4 regions of the Geodermatophilus sp. URMC 60 genome follow, and region 1 is predicted to be linked to each of the others. Evidence: riboswitches for the same ligand, from Rfam matches in the RefSeq annotation. Region 1 holds a riboswitch; each other region holds the start of a gene.
What was found. Region 1 has a riboswitch for cyclic di-AMP ahead of ACWIX3_RS18555 (LysM peptidoglycan-binding domain-containing protein). Riboswitches for the same ligand answer to the same signal wherever they lie in the genome.
Positions count from the first base shown of each region.

Region 1 (3,359 bases):
CGGGCCCAGCCCGTTGATCGCCACGAGGTCGGCCCGGGTGAGAGCGGCGAGCTGTTCGGTGGTCGTGATCCCGGCCCGGGTCAGCGCGGTGACCGCCCGCGGGGGGAGGCCGAGGTCGCTGACGGTCCTCCCGGGCGTGGTCCCCGGTGACGTGGTCGGCATGGTGTCCAACCTAGGACCGACCGACCGGCCGCACCGGTCCAGGTCTCCTGGAGGTCCAGGCCTCCTGGAGGATGCCCACCAGTCCGTTGCCGTAGGAGGCTCCCCGATGACCGCTGCCCGTCCGGGCGGGACCCCGACCCCCACGCACACCGAGGGCACGCTGGCCTCGGGGCTGTACCGGCAGGCCTGGACCGTCGAGGACCCGGTCGGCGCCGTCGTGCTGGTCCACGGCGCGCACGAGCACGGCGGTCGGTACCGGCACGTCGCCGAGCGGCTGGCCGCCGCGGGCTACGCCACCCACGCCGTCGACCACCCCGGCCACGGCCGGTCCCCGGGCAACCGCGGCAACATCGGCAGCATGGCCGCCGCCGTCGACGGCGTCGCCGAGCTGGTGCGCACCGCCGGCGACCAGCACCCGGGCGCCCCGCTGTTCGTCTACGGGCACAGCCTGGGCGGACTGATCGCGCTGCAGTACCTGACCGGGACGCCGGACCCCCGGATCGCCGGCGCGGTCATCTCGGCGGCGGCGCTCGACACCAGCGCCGCGAACGCCGTCCAGCGGACCGTGGCGCCGCTGCTGTCCCGGTTCCTGCCCGACCTCGGCGTCCTCCGGCTCGACGCCGAGGCGGTCAGCCGGGACCCCGCGGTGGTCCGCGACTACCGGGCCGACCCGCTCAACCACAACGGCAGGATGGTCGCCCGCACCGGCGCCGAGCTCATGGCCGCCGCGTTGACCATGCCGCGGCGGCTGCCCGCGCTCACCGTGCCGCTGCTCGTGCTGCACGGCACCGCCGACCGGCTGGTGCCGCCGGTCGCCAGCGAGGTCGTCCGGGCGCACGCCGGCTCGCCCGACCTCACGGTGCGGACCTACGAGGGGCTGTTCCACGAGCCGCACAACGAGCCGGAGAAGGACGCCGTGCTGGCCGACGTCGTCACCTGGCTCGACGCCCACCGCACGTCGTCCTGACCGCTCGCCGGCCGCCGGAGGGTCCGCGCGGACGGCGCGGACGTGACGACGGCGACACCGGCGCGACACGCCGCGCTGACCTGCGGCGCGCCGTTCCGGCGGCCGTTTGTGACCGGCGTCACGGCGACAGTGCACATGACTCCACGTAGCGTTTTGTGTGCGCTCAGCAAAGGAGAGAGCGCGGCGCCGGTCCGCCAAACCCTGCCCACCGGACGCCAACCCGTTCCCAGGGCAGGGGTGGGGGACCCACGACCACGGCGCGCCACGACTCGAGTCCACGACTCGAGGGGGCCCGTCTCGGGGTGAAGCCGCGGACCGCGGCCGGGCACCGATCGCCCGAACCCGACAGCTGACCTCGCCGGCGGTGATCGGAGATCACCATGGCCAAGCACCGCGCACCCCGCTATGTCCGCACCAAGAAGGTCATCGCCAAGGCGCCCGTCGCCGCCGGCGCCACCGTCGTCGGGTTCGGCGTCCTGAGCGCCCCCTCCCAGGCGCTCGCCGGGACGACGGGCCCGATCCCCGCCCACGCCATCGAGGTCCCTGTCGCGACGGCGGCCGCCGACGCCTCGACGGCCGGCTACACCGTCGTCCGCGGCGACACGATCAGGAAGATCGCCGCCGCCCACGGCCAGACGTGGCGCGACCTCTACCAGCGCAACACCGACGTCATCGGCGCCGACCCGAACCGGATCTTCCCGGGTCAGGTGCTGCACACCGCCGGCTCCGTGCCGGTCGCCGCGGCCCCGGCCGTCGGGTCGGCCGGGAACACTGCGCCCGCCACCCCGGCCGCTCCGCTCGCCGCTGCGGCTCCGGCCGCCGCGCCCGCGGCCGTCGCGCGCATCGCCAACAGCGCCGGTGACGTGGCTCCGCAGGTCCAGGCCGCGGCCAACCGCGTGATCAGCGAGGTGCCCGGCGCCGGCTCGATCACCCTGGGTGGCACCCGGGCCAGCGCCACGGACCCGAACGGCCACCCGTCGGGCCTGGCGCTGGACTACATGGTCATGTCCGACGCCGCCCTCGGCGACGCCATCACCGCCTACCACATCGCCCACTGGGACGAGCTCGGGGTGAAGTACGTCATCTGGCAGCAGCGGATCCTGTCCTCGCCGGACGGCGTGTGGAAGGCCATGGCCGACCGCGGCAGCGCCACGGCGAACCACATGGACCACGTGCACGTGAACTACGTCGGCTGAGTCCCCGGCCCGCACGTCGGCGGCCCCCACCCGTCTTCCGGGTGGGGGCCGCCGGTGCACGGGGGGCCGCGGACGGCGCCGGCTGACGCGCCACGGCCCCGTCCAGGGCACCGCCCCGAGCCTGCGAGGGGTTAGGAGGACGGGGCCTCTCTCAGAGCAGCGCGTCGAGGTCGTCCGGGCCCGGACCGGTGCCACCGGAGTCGCGCAGCGGCGAGGTGTCGGGCAGGTCGTCCTCGGGCGGCTCGGGCGCGACCGGGCCCTCCGCGTACAGGGTGCTCGGGTCCCGCGGGTCCATCTCGCTCATGGGGAGGAGGTGCCCCGCCGGGCCGCGCGGAACCGTGCTCCGGGGGTCGGGCACCACTCGGCGACGAGCAGGTCCGGCACCCAGGGCAGGAAGGGCACGAGCAGGTGCGCGAGCGTGGAGGCCACCTGCCCGGGGACGCCGACCGGCCCCACCTGCGCCGCGACGAGCACGGCCGGCCGGAGCCGCAGGGCGACCGCGGCATGCGTCAGGCGGACGTCCGCACCACCCACCGCCGGTGCGCGGCGACGTGCCGCCGGCGGATGGCTCCCCGGGCCGCGGCGGCTCCCGTCCCGACGGGTCGGGCGGGCGGAGGCGACGGGGCCCGGCGCGGCAGCGGCCAGACGTCCTAGACATCTGTTGCGGAACGGTTCCGTCTCCCGCATGCTGTCCGCGGGCGGGGCCCCGGGACGACCTCGGGCGAGCCCCGCCCGCCAGCTTCGCAGGTCGCCCCGCGCGGGGAACCGGCGCGATCAGGCGGGACGGTCGAGCAGTTCCCGCAGTGTCCGGTCGACGAAGGTGTTGTCGGCGGCGTTCATACCGAGGCCGGCGAAGTGTCCCCAGATCGTGTCGATGACCCGGACCTCCCCCTGCGCGATGAACTGCGAGGCCCACTGCTCGTCCTCGGGCGGGAAGTAGAGGTCGGTCCGGGCGGGCATGGCCACGAGGGGGCAGCGGATGGAGCGCAGGGCGGCCTCGGTGTCCCCGTCGAACCCCGGCGTCCGGCCGACGT
Region 1 covers NZ_CP199958.1:3,930,962-3,934,320, reverse strand. Annotated here, with positions in the region: gene ACWIX3_RS18565 (DNA-directed RNA polymerase subunit alpha C-terminal domain-containing protein) at 1-162, opposite strand, end outside; gene ACWIX3_RS18560 (alpha/beta hydrolase) at 269-1,129, shown strand; cyclic di-AMP (ydaO/yuaA leader) riboswitch at 1,380-1,508, shown strand; gene ACWIX3_RS18555 (LysM peptidoglycan-binding domain-containing protein) at 1,510-2,325, shown strand; gene ACWIX3_RS18550 (hypothetical protein) at 2,477-2,629, opposite strand; gene ACWIX3_RS18545 (hypothetical protein) at 2,626-2,859, opposite strand; gene ACWIX3_RS18540 (alpha/beta fold hydrolase) at 3,100-3,359, opposite strand, start outside.

Region 2 (3,359 bases), 630 kb from region 1:
GCGCGCTCCTCGGTGAGGTTCTGGCTCCACGCGACGACGTCCATGCCGAAGGCCTGGCCGATGCGGGCGACGCGGGTGCCCAGCCGGCCGAGGCCGAGAACGCCGAGGCGGGCGCCGGCGAGGTCGGTGCCGACGGTGCGCTGCCAGCCGCCGGCCCGCACCCCGGCGTCCTCCTCGGGGACGTGGCGGGCCACGGCCAGGACCAGCGCCCAGGTCAGCTCGACGGTGCCGGTCGGGTGGGCGCCGGTGCCGCAGACGGGGATGCCGCGCTCGGCGGCCGCAGCGACGTCGATGGCGGTGTTGCGCGCGCCGGTGGTGACCAGCAGCCGGAGCCGCGGGAGCCGCTCGAGCAGGGTGCGCGGGAACGGGGTGCGCTCACGCATGGCGACGACGACGTCGAACCCGGCCAGCCGCTCGGCGACAGCCTCCTCGTCGTCGAGGTGGTCGGCGAAGCTGACGACGTCGGCATCCTCGGGGAGGCGCGACCAGTCGGCGAACTCGGCGGCGACGGACTGGAAGTCGTCGAGGACGGCGATGCGCAGCACGGTCCCCGAGCATGACGGCGACCCCCGCCCGGTGCGAGCGGGGGTCGCCGTGCGATCAGGGGCGGGTGCTCAGCGCACGGGGCCGCGGCCGTAGCCCCGGCCGCCGCCCTGCTTCTTGTTCTGCTCGCCCATCTTGGCGATGAACTCCTTGATCTTCGCCTGGTTCTGCGGCTTGCGGGCCTCCTGGATGACCTTCGCCGCGAGCCCCGAGGCCAGGACCTTCCTCAACATGCCGGCCATGGTGTTCCTCCTTGGGTCGGTTGCCTCTCGTCGTGCCCGTGGAACGGCCGGTCCAACCACGACCCTGTCAGAGCTCTCTGCATGGGACCCCACACGGTGCGCACAGGCGCTCCGCGATCAAGGAAACTTTTCGATAACGCTCTGAGCAGCGCGTTTCCCCTGCACTTCCAGGCGCCGCCAGTGGCGTTCGTGGTGCTCAGCCCGGCGAGTCGCGCTCCGTGCCGGCCACCGTCCCGGACCCCCGTCCTCGCTTTGAGCAGGGCCCTAGGGCCCACCTAGCCTCGGTCGCCGTCCGGAGGGCCCGCGTCGCTGACCTTGTGACACCCGCCGGACGCCGCCGAACCGTGCACCGGTCGATGACCGGTGCGCAGGCCGGGGACCCACCGCAGCACTGGGGTGAAGCGCGACTCGTCGCGCCGGGCGACTCCCCCGTCCGAACCCGTCAGCTAACCCGGTAGGCGGTCGTGGAGAACAGGAGAACCGTCGTCGATGACGACTGCCCGCACGACCTTCGCTCGCCGCTCGTTCCGCGGCGTCGCCGTCGCCGCCATCGCCGGCGCCGGGATCGCTCTCTCCCCCCTCCCGGCCTCGGCTCACACCGCCGTCGCCGCTCCGGTCTCGGCCGCCGCGGTCAGCAGCGCCGCCCAGACCGCCGTCAACACCGCGCTGGCCCAGGTGGGTGACCGGTACGTGTACGGCGCCACCGGTCCGAACTCCTTCGACTGCTCGGGGCTGACCACCTTCTCCTACAAGGCGGCCGGCGTCTCCCTGCCGCGCACGTCCAGGGCGCAGTCGACGTTCGGCACCCCGGTGTCGAAGGCCAACCTCCAGCCGGGTGACCTGGTGTTCTTCTACAGCCCGGTCTCGCACGTGGCGATGTACATCGGCAACGGCAAGATCGTGCACGCGCTGAACGCCAGCAAGCCGGTCCAGGTCATGAACCTCGACTCCATGCCGAGCTACGCGGGCGCCCGCCGGGTCGCCTGACCTGCGCTGAGCGGCGAGATCACCGATCCCGCACGGCCACGACGCTGTGGGCGTGCGGGATCGGCGGTCCCGACCGGGCGGTCAGCCGCAGGGGTGCGGCGGCTGGTCGGCCGGCTGGAGCGAGAACACCGACGCGGCGTCCTGCGGCCAGGTGCGCAGGAAGAGCAGGCCGTACCGCTCGTTGAGCAGGGCGTCGGGGCCCGAGGTCTCGACGAGGTCGAGCAGTCGACCGGACTCGTGGTTGCGGAACCGCCGGAGCTCCGCCCCGCAGGCGAGGGTCAGCACGTCCCCGACCGCGCCCATGACGACGACGGCGGTCCAGGTGTCCTCGGGGCTGCTGTCGCAGAGCAGCACGCGGGTGGGCTGGACGGCGTGGCCGGCGGCACGGCTGGTGCAGAGGGTCGTCCGGCCGCTGTGCGGGGCGGTCGGCCCGAGCTCGCGATCGGTCACGGCGTACTCCTGTCCTGCGGCGCCTCCGGCCGTCCGGGCCGGCTGGGGACAGTGCAGCACCGCGGGGTCCCGGTGCGCTCGCCGCAGACGCCGTCGTCCCCCGGTCGCGCGGGTGATGGCCGATCCCGGTGACGCACGGTCAGCTCCTCCTGCGCGCCGCCCGGCACGTGTGCAGGATCGGGGCACCGGCGGGTACGGCGCCGACGTGGACGGACGCACGCTGCTGCTGGGTGACTGGACGCCGATCGTGCGGGACGGCATCGACGTCCTTCGGCTGGCGATCTTCATCGGAGCCGCGGTGTACGCGGCCGACGGCCGATGGGGATCGGCGGCCCTGCTCACCGTCCTGGGGGCCGTCACGCTCGTCGCACGGCTGGTGAACCTGCCGCGGCTCTACGACCTGGCGCTGACCCTGGGCATGGCGCTGCAGGGGTTCGGCGAGACGCTGGGCCTGTACGACCAGTTCGTCCGCTTCGACGACCTGGTGCACTTCACCCTGCCGATGCTCACGGCCCCGGTCGTCTACATCGCGCTGGCCCGGCTGGACGTCGTCCCGGACCCGCGCGACGAGACGCACCTGCAGCACTACGTGGGCATCGGCGTGGTCACCGCGGCGCTCGGCATCGCCATCGGGGCGTTGTGGGAGCTGTTCGAGTGGCGTTCCGACGCGTGGTTCGGAACCCAGCTCTCGGAGGACAACGACGACACCAACGGTGACCTGTTCCGCGACACCCTCGGGTCGCTCGTCGGCGCCGGCTTGCTGGTCGTGTGGGCCCGCTTCGGCTGGGGCTCGGTGCGGCGCATCCCCGGCGTGAACACGCACGAGGAGGTCAGCGCCTGACCGCGGGACGTCCGGCGCCGCAGGATGCTCGGGTGACCCCGCGCATGCACCGCTCGCACCGCGCCGCCGGCGCGCTGGTCGGCTCGGCCGTCGGCGACGCGCTCGGCGCGCCGTTCGAGTTCGGCCCGCCCGGGCAGTTCTCCGCCCGCTTCCCCACCCCGGCCCGCGGCGCGCACACCGAGATGTGCGGCGGCGGAGCGCTCGGCCGGGAGCCCGGCGAGTTCACCGACGACACCCAGATGGCGCTGCTCGTCGCGACATCGCTGGTCGAGCGCCGCGGCCTGGACGAGGCCGAC
Region 2 covers NZ_CP199958.1:4,565,497-4,568,855, forward strand. Annotated here, with positions in the region: gene ACWIX3_RS21535 (D-2-hydroxyacid dehydrogenase family protein) at 1-545, opposite strand, end outside; gene ACWIX3_RS21540 (hypothetical protein) at 615-785, opposite strand; cyclic di-AMP (ydaO/yuaA leader) riboswitch at 1,111-1,262, shown strand; gene ACWIX3_RS21545 (C40 family peptidase) at 1,275-1,772, shown strand; gene ACWIX3_RS21550 (hypothetical protein) at 1,854-2,222, opposite strand; gene ACWIX3_RS21555 (hypothetical protein) at 2,428-3,063, shown strand; gene ACWIX3_RS21560 (ADP-ribosylglycohydrolase family protein) at 3,096-3,359, shown strand, end outside.
Region 2: another riboswitch for cyclic di-AMP. It lies ahead of ACWIX3_RS21545 (C40 family peptidase); the one in region 1 lies ahead of ACWIX3_RS18555 (LysM peptidoglycan-binding domain-containing protein).

Region 3 (3,359 bases), 1.2 Mb from region 1:
TCGGGCCGATGGTGCTCGGCGCGTGGGACGCCTTCCTCGAGCAGGCGGCGGCCGTCGACCTCGAGCGGCCGACCCGGCTGCCCGGGTGGCGCGCGCACGAGGTCTGCGTGCACCTGGGCTGCTGGGACGACCACGCCGCCCTGCCCGACCTCATCGCCTCGGCGCGGGCCGGAGGGGCGGGGACACCTCCGGACGTCGACGCGACGAACGCGCGGGTGACCGCCGCGCACCGGGACGCCTCCCGGGAGGAGGTGCTGGCCGCGCTGTGCCGCAACCGGGAGGCCACCGCGCGCTACCTGGCGGAGGAGCCTGCGGAGCTCGACACCGCACCGGCGGTCGCCGTCGTCGGCCGGCTGCCGCTGCTCAGCGTGGTCCTCGGGCAGGCCTACGAGCTGGCGGTGCACGGCCTGGACCTGGTGCCCTGCGGGGCGGCCCCTCCCCCGCCCGCGGTGCTGCAGTCCGGGCTGGCCGCGCTGGCCGACGTGACCGGCGCGCTGGCGGCCCGCGAGGGGGTCAGCGGCGGGGCGACGCTGGCGACGCCGGAGGGCGGCTGGGCCTTCGCCGCCGACGACTCCGGCTGGACGGTGCGCCGGATCCCCGCGGGCGACGTCCGCGGCACCGCGGTGGAGGCGCCGGCGGACCTGCTCCTGGAGGCCGCCTCGGGCCGGGTGAACCCGGTCGCCGCGCTGGCCCGGCGCAGGCTGCGGGTGCACGAGCTGGGCGGCCTGATGGCCCTGGCGCCGATCGTGCAGTCGGCGCCGGGCATCCCCGGCGGCCCCATCCTGGCGCTGGCGGCACAGACCCTCGGCGGCGTGGGCGGGCTGCTGGGCCGGCTGCGCGGACGGCGCTGACGGAGGATGCCCGGGCCCGCACCAGGCCCCGTCCAGAGGCCGGCCGCGAGCTCCTCCGGGAGGAGGACGGGTCCTTCTTCAGCAGGCGCCCAGCGAGATGCCGTGCGCCTTGAGCCACGGCATCGGGTTGACCCGGCTGGCGTAGAGCCCGCCCTGGTGCACCTCGAAGTGCAGGTGCGGCCCGGTGGACTGGCCCTTGTTCCCGACGTCGGCGATGTGGTCCCCGGCCTGCACGACCTGGCCGGCGCCGACGAAGAACTGGTTGACGTGCCCGTAGAGGGTGATCTGCCCGTCGCCGTGCTGCACGTAGACGGCCTGGCCGAAGCCGCTGGCCGGGCCGGCCTGCAGGACGACGCCGTCCTCGGGCACGTAGATCGGGGTGCCGATGGGCGCGGCGATGTCGACGCCTTGGTGCATGGTCCCCCAGCGCGGGCCGTAGCAGGAGGTCAGCCGCCCGGCCGTCGGCATGCCGGAGACGTCGGCCGAGCTGGCCAGCGCCTGGCGGGCGCTCCAGGCGGCGCCGGGGTCCGCGGCACCCTGCGAGGCGAGCAGCCGCTCGCCGGCCAGACGGAGCTCCTCGTCGAGGCGGGCCTTCTCCGCCGCGCGGGCGTCGTAGTCGGCCTGCGCCCGGGCGAGGTGCTCGTTGGCGGCGCGCTCGGCCTCGTCGGCCTTGCGGGCGAGCTCGCCGAGCTGGGCGACGGCGGCCTTGGCGGCGCGGTCGGCCTCCTCGACGCGCGCCTGGACGGTGAGGAACTCCTGCAGCTGGTCGGCGCGGTGGTCGCCGAGCTGCTCCATGGTGGCGGCCTGCTGCAGCAGCTCGGTGGGGCTCTGCGCGTCGAGCAGCAGCTCGAGGTCGCCGTAGCGGTCGTCGGCGCCCATGTAGGCCTCGCGGCCGAGCTCGGCGATGTCCTCCTCGGCCTGGGCGACGTCGGCCTGGGCGGCAGCGAGCTCGGCGGCGGTCCGCTCGGCCTCGGCCTGGCCGTGGGCGAGCTGGGCGCGGGCGACGAGGGCGGTGTCGGCGGCGGCCTCGGCCTCGACGGTCATCCGCTGGAGCTGCTCCTCGGCGGCCCTGACCTGCTCCTCGATGGCGGCGACCTGCTCCTCGAGCGAGGCCTGCCCCGGGGCGGCGGGCGCGGCACCGGCGACGACGGGGGTGCCGGCCAGCAGCCCGGCCACGGCGGCGGCGACGACGACGGCCCGGCGCGGGGAGCGCAAGCGGCTGCGGGGTGAGGTGGCGCAGCGGACCACGGCGTTCAGGCGGTGCAGGGTCGCCAAGGCGACGGTTCTCCCATCCTCGCGACCGCCTACCGAGTTAGCTGACGGGTTCGGGCCGGACGGCGCCCTACCTGCCTGCGCAGCACCTGCGCAGGCAGGACTCACCCCAGGAGTTCGGTGGGTCCCCGGTCCGCCTCGGTCCCGGATCGGGACGCCGGCGGTTCGGCGGGGCCGTGCCGAGGCCCTCGGTTCCCGAGGAGCTGAGCCCGGCAGGGCCGTCGGAGAAGCTACACGGATCCCGGGCTCTGGTCACGATCGAGTAACGGACCGAGGGTGCCGCTCGCCGTGCGGGCACCGTCTTCACTACGCGGCGTCAGCACCCGAGCGCGGAGCAGTGACCGCTGGTGCAGCCGTGACTCGCGAGACGACCAGCAGGAACACCAAGATGCTGCGGATTCCCGGCCGGACGGGCTCTGACACCCCGTGTTCGCTGTGATGCCGCGCACGAATTGATCCGATCGGGGGCCTGTGGACGCCGTCCGAGCGTCGTCCACAGGCCCCGGCGCCGGACGCGGAACCCGTGTAGCGGCACCTGCGGGTGCCGATCGTCAGGGGCCGGGGGCGACGCCCAGGGCGTATCCGACGGGCTCGTGCGAGGCTGGCGGTCCGCCAGGCACGCCCTAGGGTCGTGCCAGGACGCCCGGCGCGGAGCGCGGGGCCGGATGGCGGGAGGACACGGGTGTCGGCCCGGAGGAAGGTCGCCGCTGCCGTCGGGGTCGCCGCGGTGGCCGGCGCGGCGGTGGCGCTGTCGCAGTACGTGCCCCCGAACGAACGCGGCCAGGGCGCCGTGGCCACCGGGGACCTCAGCGGCGCCCTCGTGGGCGCCGGGGCGAGCAGCCAGCAGGCAGCGATGCAGGGCTGGACCGCCGGGTACTCGGCCGTGCAGCCGGGCGTGACCGTGGACTACGACCCCGTCGGCTCCGGCGGCGGCCGCGAGCAGTTCACCGCCGGTGGCATCGACTTCGCCGGTTCCGACGCTCCGCTCGACGAGGAGGAGCTCGTCACTGCACGCGAGCGCTGCGGCGGAGAGGTGTTCGAGCTGCCGAACTACATCTCGCCGATCGCGGTGGTGCACAACGTCCCAGGGGTCGCGGATCTCGCCCTCTCCTCCGCGACGCTGGCCGGGGTCTTCGCCCGGCAGATCACGACCTGGGGCGACCCCGCGATCGCCGCGGACAACCCCGGCGTCGCGCTGCCCGCCCTGCCGATCACCCCGGTCAACCGGTCCGACGA
Region 3 covers NZ_CP199958.1:2,692,619-2,695,977, reverse strand. Annotated here, with positions in the region: gene ACWIX3_RS12890 (maleylpyruvate isomerase family mycothiol-dependent enzyme) at 1-851, shown strand, start outside; gene ACWIX3_RS12885 (peptidoglycan DD-metalloendopeptidase family protein) at 930-2,126, opposite strand; cyclic di-AMP (ydaO/yuaA leader) riboswitch at 2,155-2,276, opposite strand; gene pstS (phosphate ABC transporter substrate-binding protein PstS) at 2,806-3,359, shown strand, end outside.
Region 3: another riboswitch for cyclic di-AMP. It lies ahead of ACWIX3_RS12885 (peptidoglycan DD-metalloendopeptidase family protein); the one in region 1 lies ahead of ACWIX3_RS18555 (LysM peptidoglycan-binding domain-containing protein).

Region 4 (3,359 bases), 240 kb from region 1:
GCCCAGAACGGCGGGGTCTCCCCCGCCCCGCCGTCCGCGGCCTCCATCGCCTCCCACAGGGCGACGACGTCGTCGGCCACGTGCAGCCGGACCTCCGGCACCGAGGAGGGCCGCCGGACCTGGGTGTGCACGCGGACGAAGGAGGAGGGGACGGCGCGGACGGTCACGCCCGCAGTCCACCACGTGGCCGCACCCGGCACCGCCCGCCTGGGAGCATCCGCACGTGCTCATCGCCCGGTCGATCGCCCTGTTCCTCGCCGCCGCGGTGCTCGAGATCGGCGGCGCCTGGCTGGTCTGGCAGGGCGTGCGCGAGCACCGCGGCTGGCTCTGCATCGGCCTCGGGGTGGTGGCCCTCGGCGCCTACGGCTTCGTCGCCACCCTGCAGCCGGACGCCTCCTTCGGCCGGATCCTGGCTGCGTACGGCGGTGTCTTCGTGGCGGGCAGCCTGGCCTGGGGCATGGCGCTGGACGGCTACCGGCCGGACCGCTTCGACGTCGTGGGCGCGCTGATCTGCCTCGTCGGCGTGGCCGTGATCATGTACGCCCCGCGGACGTCCTGACCCCGCGGACGTCCTGACCCCGCGCACGGCCGAGGGCCGCCCCCGCGGTGCGGGAACGGCCCTCGGGGAGGACGGCGGCCCCGTCCAGGGAACCCCCCGAGCGTGGCGACGTGCTGGAACGGCCCCTGCAGGGCCCCGCCGCGGGCCTGCGAGCGGTGGGGGGCAGGGGTCCTTCCTCAGTACCAGCCCTTGGCCTGCGAGTGCGACCAGGCGCCGCAGGGGCTGCCGTAGCGGTTCTCGATGTAGATCAGGCCGGCGTCGATCTGCCGGTAGCCGTCCGACGTCTTCGCGATGCCGGTGCTCGCCCAGGTCGAGTTCAGGAACTGCGGGATGCCGTAGGCGGTGCTGGTGGGGTTCTGCGCGTTGGGGTTCCAGCCGCTCTCCTTGCCCCACAGCTTCTCCAGGCAGCTGAACTGCTCGGCGCTGCCGACCTTGCTCATCGCGTAGTCCTTGAAGGAGCCGCGCGGCGCGGAGGACGACGAGCTGCTGGCAGCCGGTGCCGGAGCGGCGGCAGAGGAGGCCGCCTGGCGCTCGGCGGCCGCGCGGGCGGCGGCCTCGGCCGCGGCCTTCTCGGCGGCCTCGCGCTCCGCGGCCTCGCGGGCGGCCTGCTCGGCAGCGGCCTTCTCGGCGGCGGCCTTCTCGGCGGCCTGCCGGTCCAGCTCGGCCTGCTCGGCGGCGGCCTGGACCTGCGCGGCCTGCGCCTCGGCGGCCTGGCGCTCGCTCCGGGAGGCGGCGAGGTCCTCCAGCGGGGCGAGCTCGGTGGGAGCCGGGGCGCTGAGCGGCTGCTGCGTGGCCTCGGCGGTGATGCCGAGCTGCTCGGCGACGCTCATGGAGGCGGTCACCGTCTCGGTCTCGGCCTCGGCCTCGGCCGCCGGCTGCGCGCCGATGACGGTGTTGACGACGATCGCGCCGGCGGCGGCGGTGGCCAGCAGGATCGCCGGGCGGCGGCCGCGGGCGGGCAGCCGCAGGCGGCGGCGGGCGGTCCGATCGGCGGCGGGCTCGGCGGCCGGGACGGCCGGGAACTGCTTGGTGTCCATGGGGGTGGGGGTGCTCCGTGGCGGGAGGGCGCGCGGGGTGGGTCCTCCGAGCGGAGGGCAGCCCGGTGCGGCGCGGTCTACGGGGGCGCCGGCGGATCAGGGAGTGCCGGCGGGCGCGGTCGGGTGCCGGGTCAGCTGGCCGGGGAAGAGGCGCGGAGCGCGCGTGGCCGGGTGGGCCGGCGAGCCGCGAGGGCCCGTGGGCGGGGCATGCGAGTGCTCCGTTCTTCCGTGAGCCGCCTACCGAGTTAGCTGACGGGTTCGGGCGGGAAGCAGCCCTACCGGCCCGCGCATCGTGCTCGCGGGCGGGATTCACCCCAGTACTGCGGTGGGTCCCCGGCTCGCGCCCGCTGGCAGCGGACACGACTCGGCGGCGTCCGGCCAGGCTCCCCGAGCGGGGACCAGACGACCGACCGGACGGGAGCCACCGTAAGCGGCGTTACCGTCCCGTGACAATGCCGCGAACCACATCCGACACGTGAGTGACGTCGCAGTGCGGCGAGGCCCTCCCTCCCGAGGGGGCCGGACGAGGGGAATACGCACCCGTCGGATGCGTTGCAGCGACCGGTAGTTGCACTCTCAACCAATGGAGACCGACATGCAGTTCGGCGTCTTCTCGGTCAGCGACATCACGACCGATCCCACCACCGGCCGCACGCCCGGCGAGGCGGAGCGGATCCAGGCGATCGTCACCATCGCGAAGAAGGCCGAGGAGGTCGGGCTCGACGTCTTCGCCCTGGGGGAGCACCACAACCCGCCGTTCTTCTCCTCCTCGCCGACGACGACGCTGGCCTACATCGCCGCCCAGACCTCGCGGCTGCAGCTGTCGACGGCGACCACGCTGATCACCACCAACGACCCGGTGAAGATCGCCGAGGACTACGCGATGCTGCAGCACCTGGCCGGCGGCCGAGTCGACCTGATGATGGGCCGCGGCAACACCGGCCCGGTCTACCCGTGGTTCGGGCAGGACATCCGCAACGGCCTGCCCCTGGCGGTCGAGAACTACGCGCTGCTGCGCCGGCTGTGGGACGAGGACGTCGTCGACTGGCAGGGGCAGTTCCGCACGCCGCTGCAGGGCTTCACCTCGACCCCGCGGCCGCTGGACGGCGTCCCGCCCTTCGTGTGGCACGGCTCGATCCGCTCCCCGCAGATCGCCGAGCAGGCCGCCTACTACGGCGACGGCTTCTTCCACAACCACATCTTCTGGCCGCCGGAGCACACCGCCCGGATGGTCGAGTTCTACCGCCGCCGCTTCGAGTACCACGGCCACGGCAGCGCCGACCAGGCGATCGTCGGCCTGGGCGGGCAGGTGTTCATGCGCCGGAACAGCCAGGACGCCGTCCGCGAGTTCCGCCCGTACTTCGACAACGCGCCGGTCTACGGCCACGGCCCCTCGCTGGAGGACTTCTCCCGCGAGACGCCGCTGACCGTCGGCTCCCCGCAGCAGGTCATCGAGCGGACGCTCGGCTTCCGCGACCACGTCGGCGACTACCAGCGGCAGCTGTTCCTCATCGACCACGCCGGCCTGCCGCTGAAGACGGTCCTGGAGCAGCTGGACCTGCTCGGCGAGGAGGTCGTGCCGGTGCTGCGCAAGGAGTTCGCCGCGCTCAAGCCCGCGCACGTCCCCGACGCCCCGACCCACGCCTCGCGCGTGGCGGCCCGCCAGGCGTCTCTCCAGGAGGTGTCCGCATGACCACCCGCACCCTGGCCGTCGTCAGCGCCGGGCTGTCGACCCCGTCGTCGACCCGGCTGCTGGCCGACCG
Region 4 covers NZ_CP199958.1:4,172,807-4,176,165, forward strand. Annotated here, with positions in the region: gene ACWIX3_RS19695 (class I SAM-dependent methyltransferase) at 1-167, opposite strand, end outside; gene ACWIX3_RS19700 (YnfA family protein) at 224-559, shown strand; gene ACWIX3_RS19705 (aggregation-promoting factor C-terminal-like domain-containing protein) at 736-1,596, opposite strand; cyclic di-AMP (ydaO/yuaA leader) riboswitch at 1,816-1,976, opposite strand; gene ACWIX3_RS19710 (LLM class flavin-dependent oxidoreductase) at 2,180-3,289, shown strand; gene ACWIX3_RS19715 (FMN reductase) at 3,286-3,359, shown strand, end outside.
Region 4: another riboswitch for cyclic di-AMP. It lies ahead of ACWIX3_RS19705 (aggregation-promoting factor C-terminal-like domain-containing protein); the one in region 1 lies ahead of ACWIX3_RS18555 (LysM peptidoglycan-binding domain-containing protein).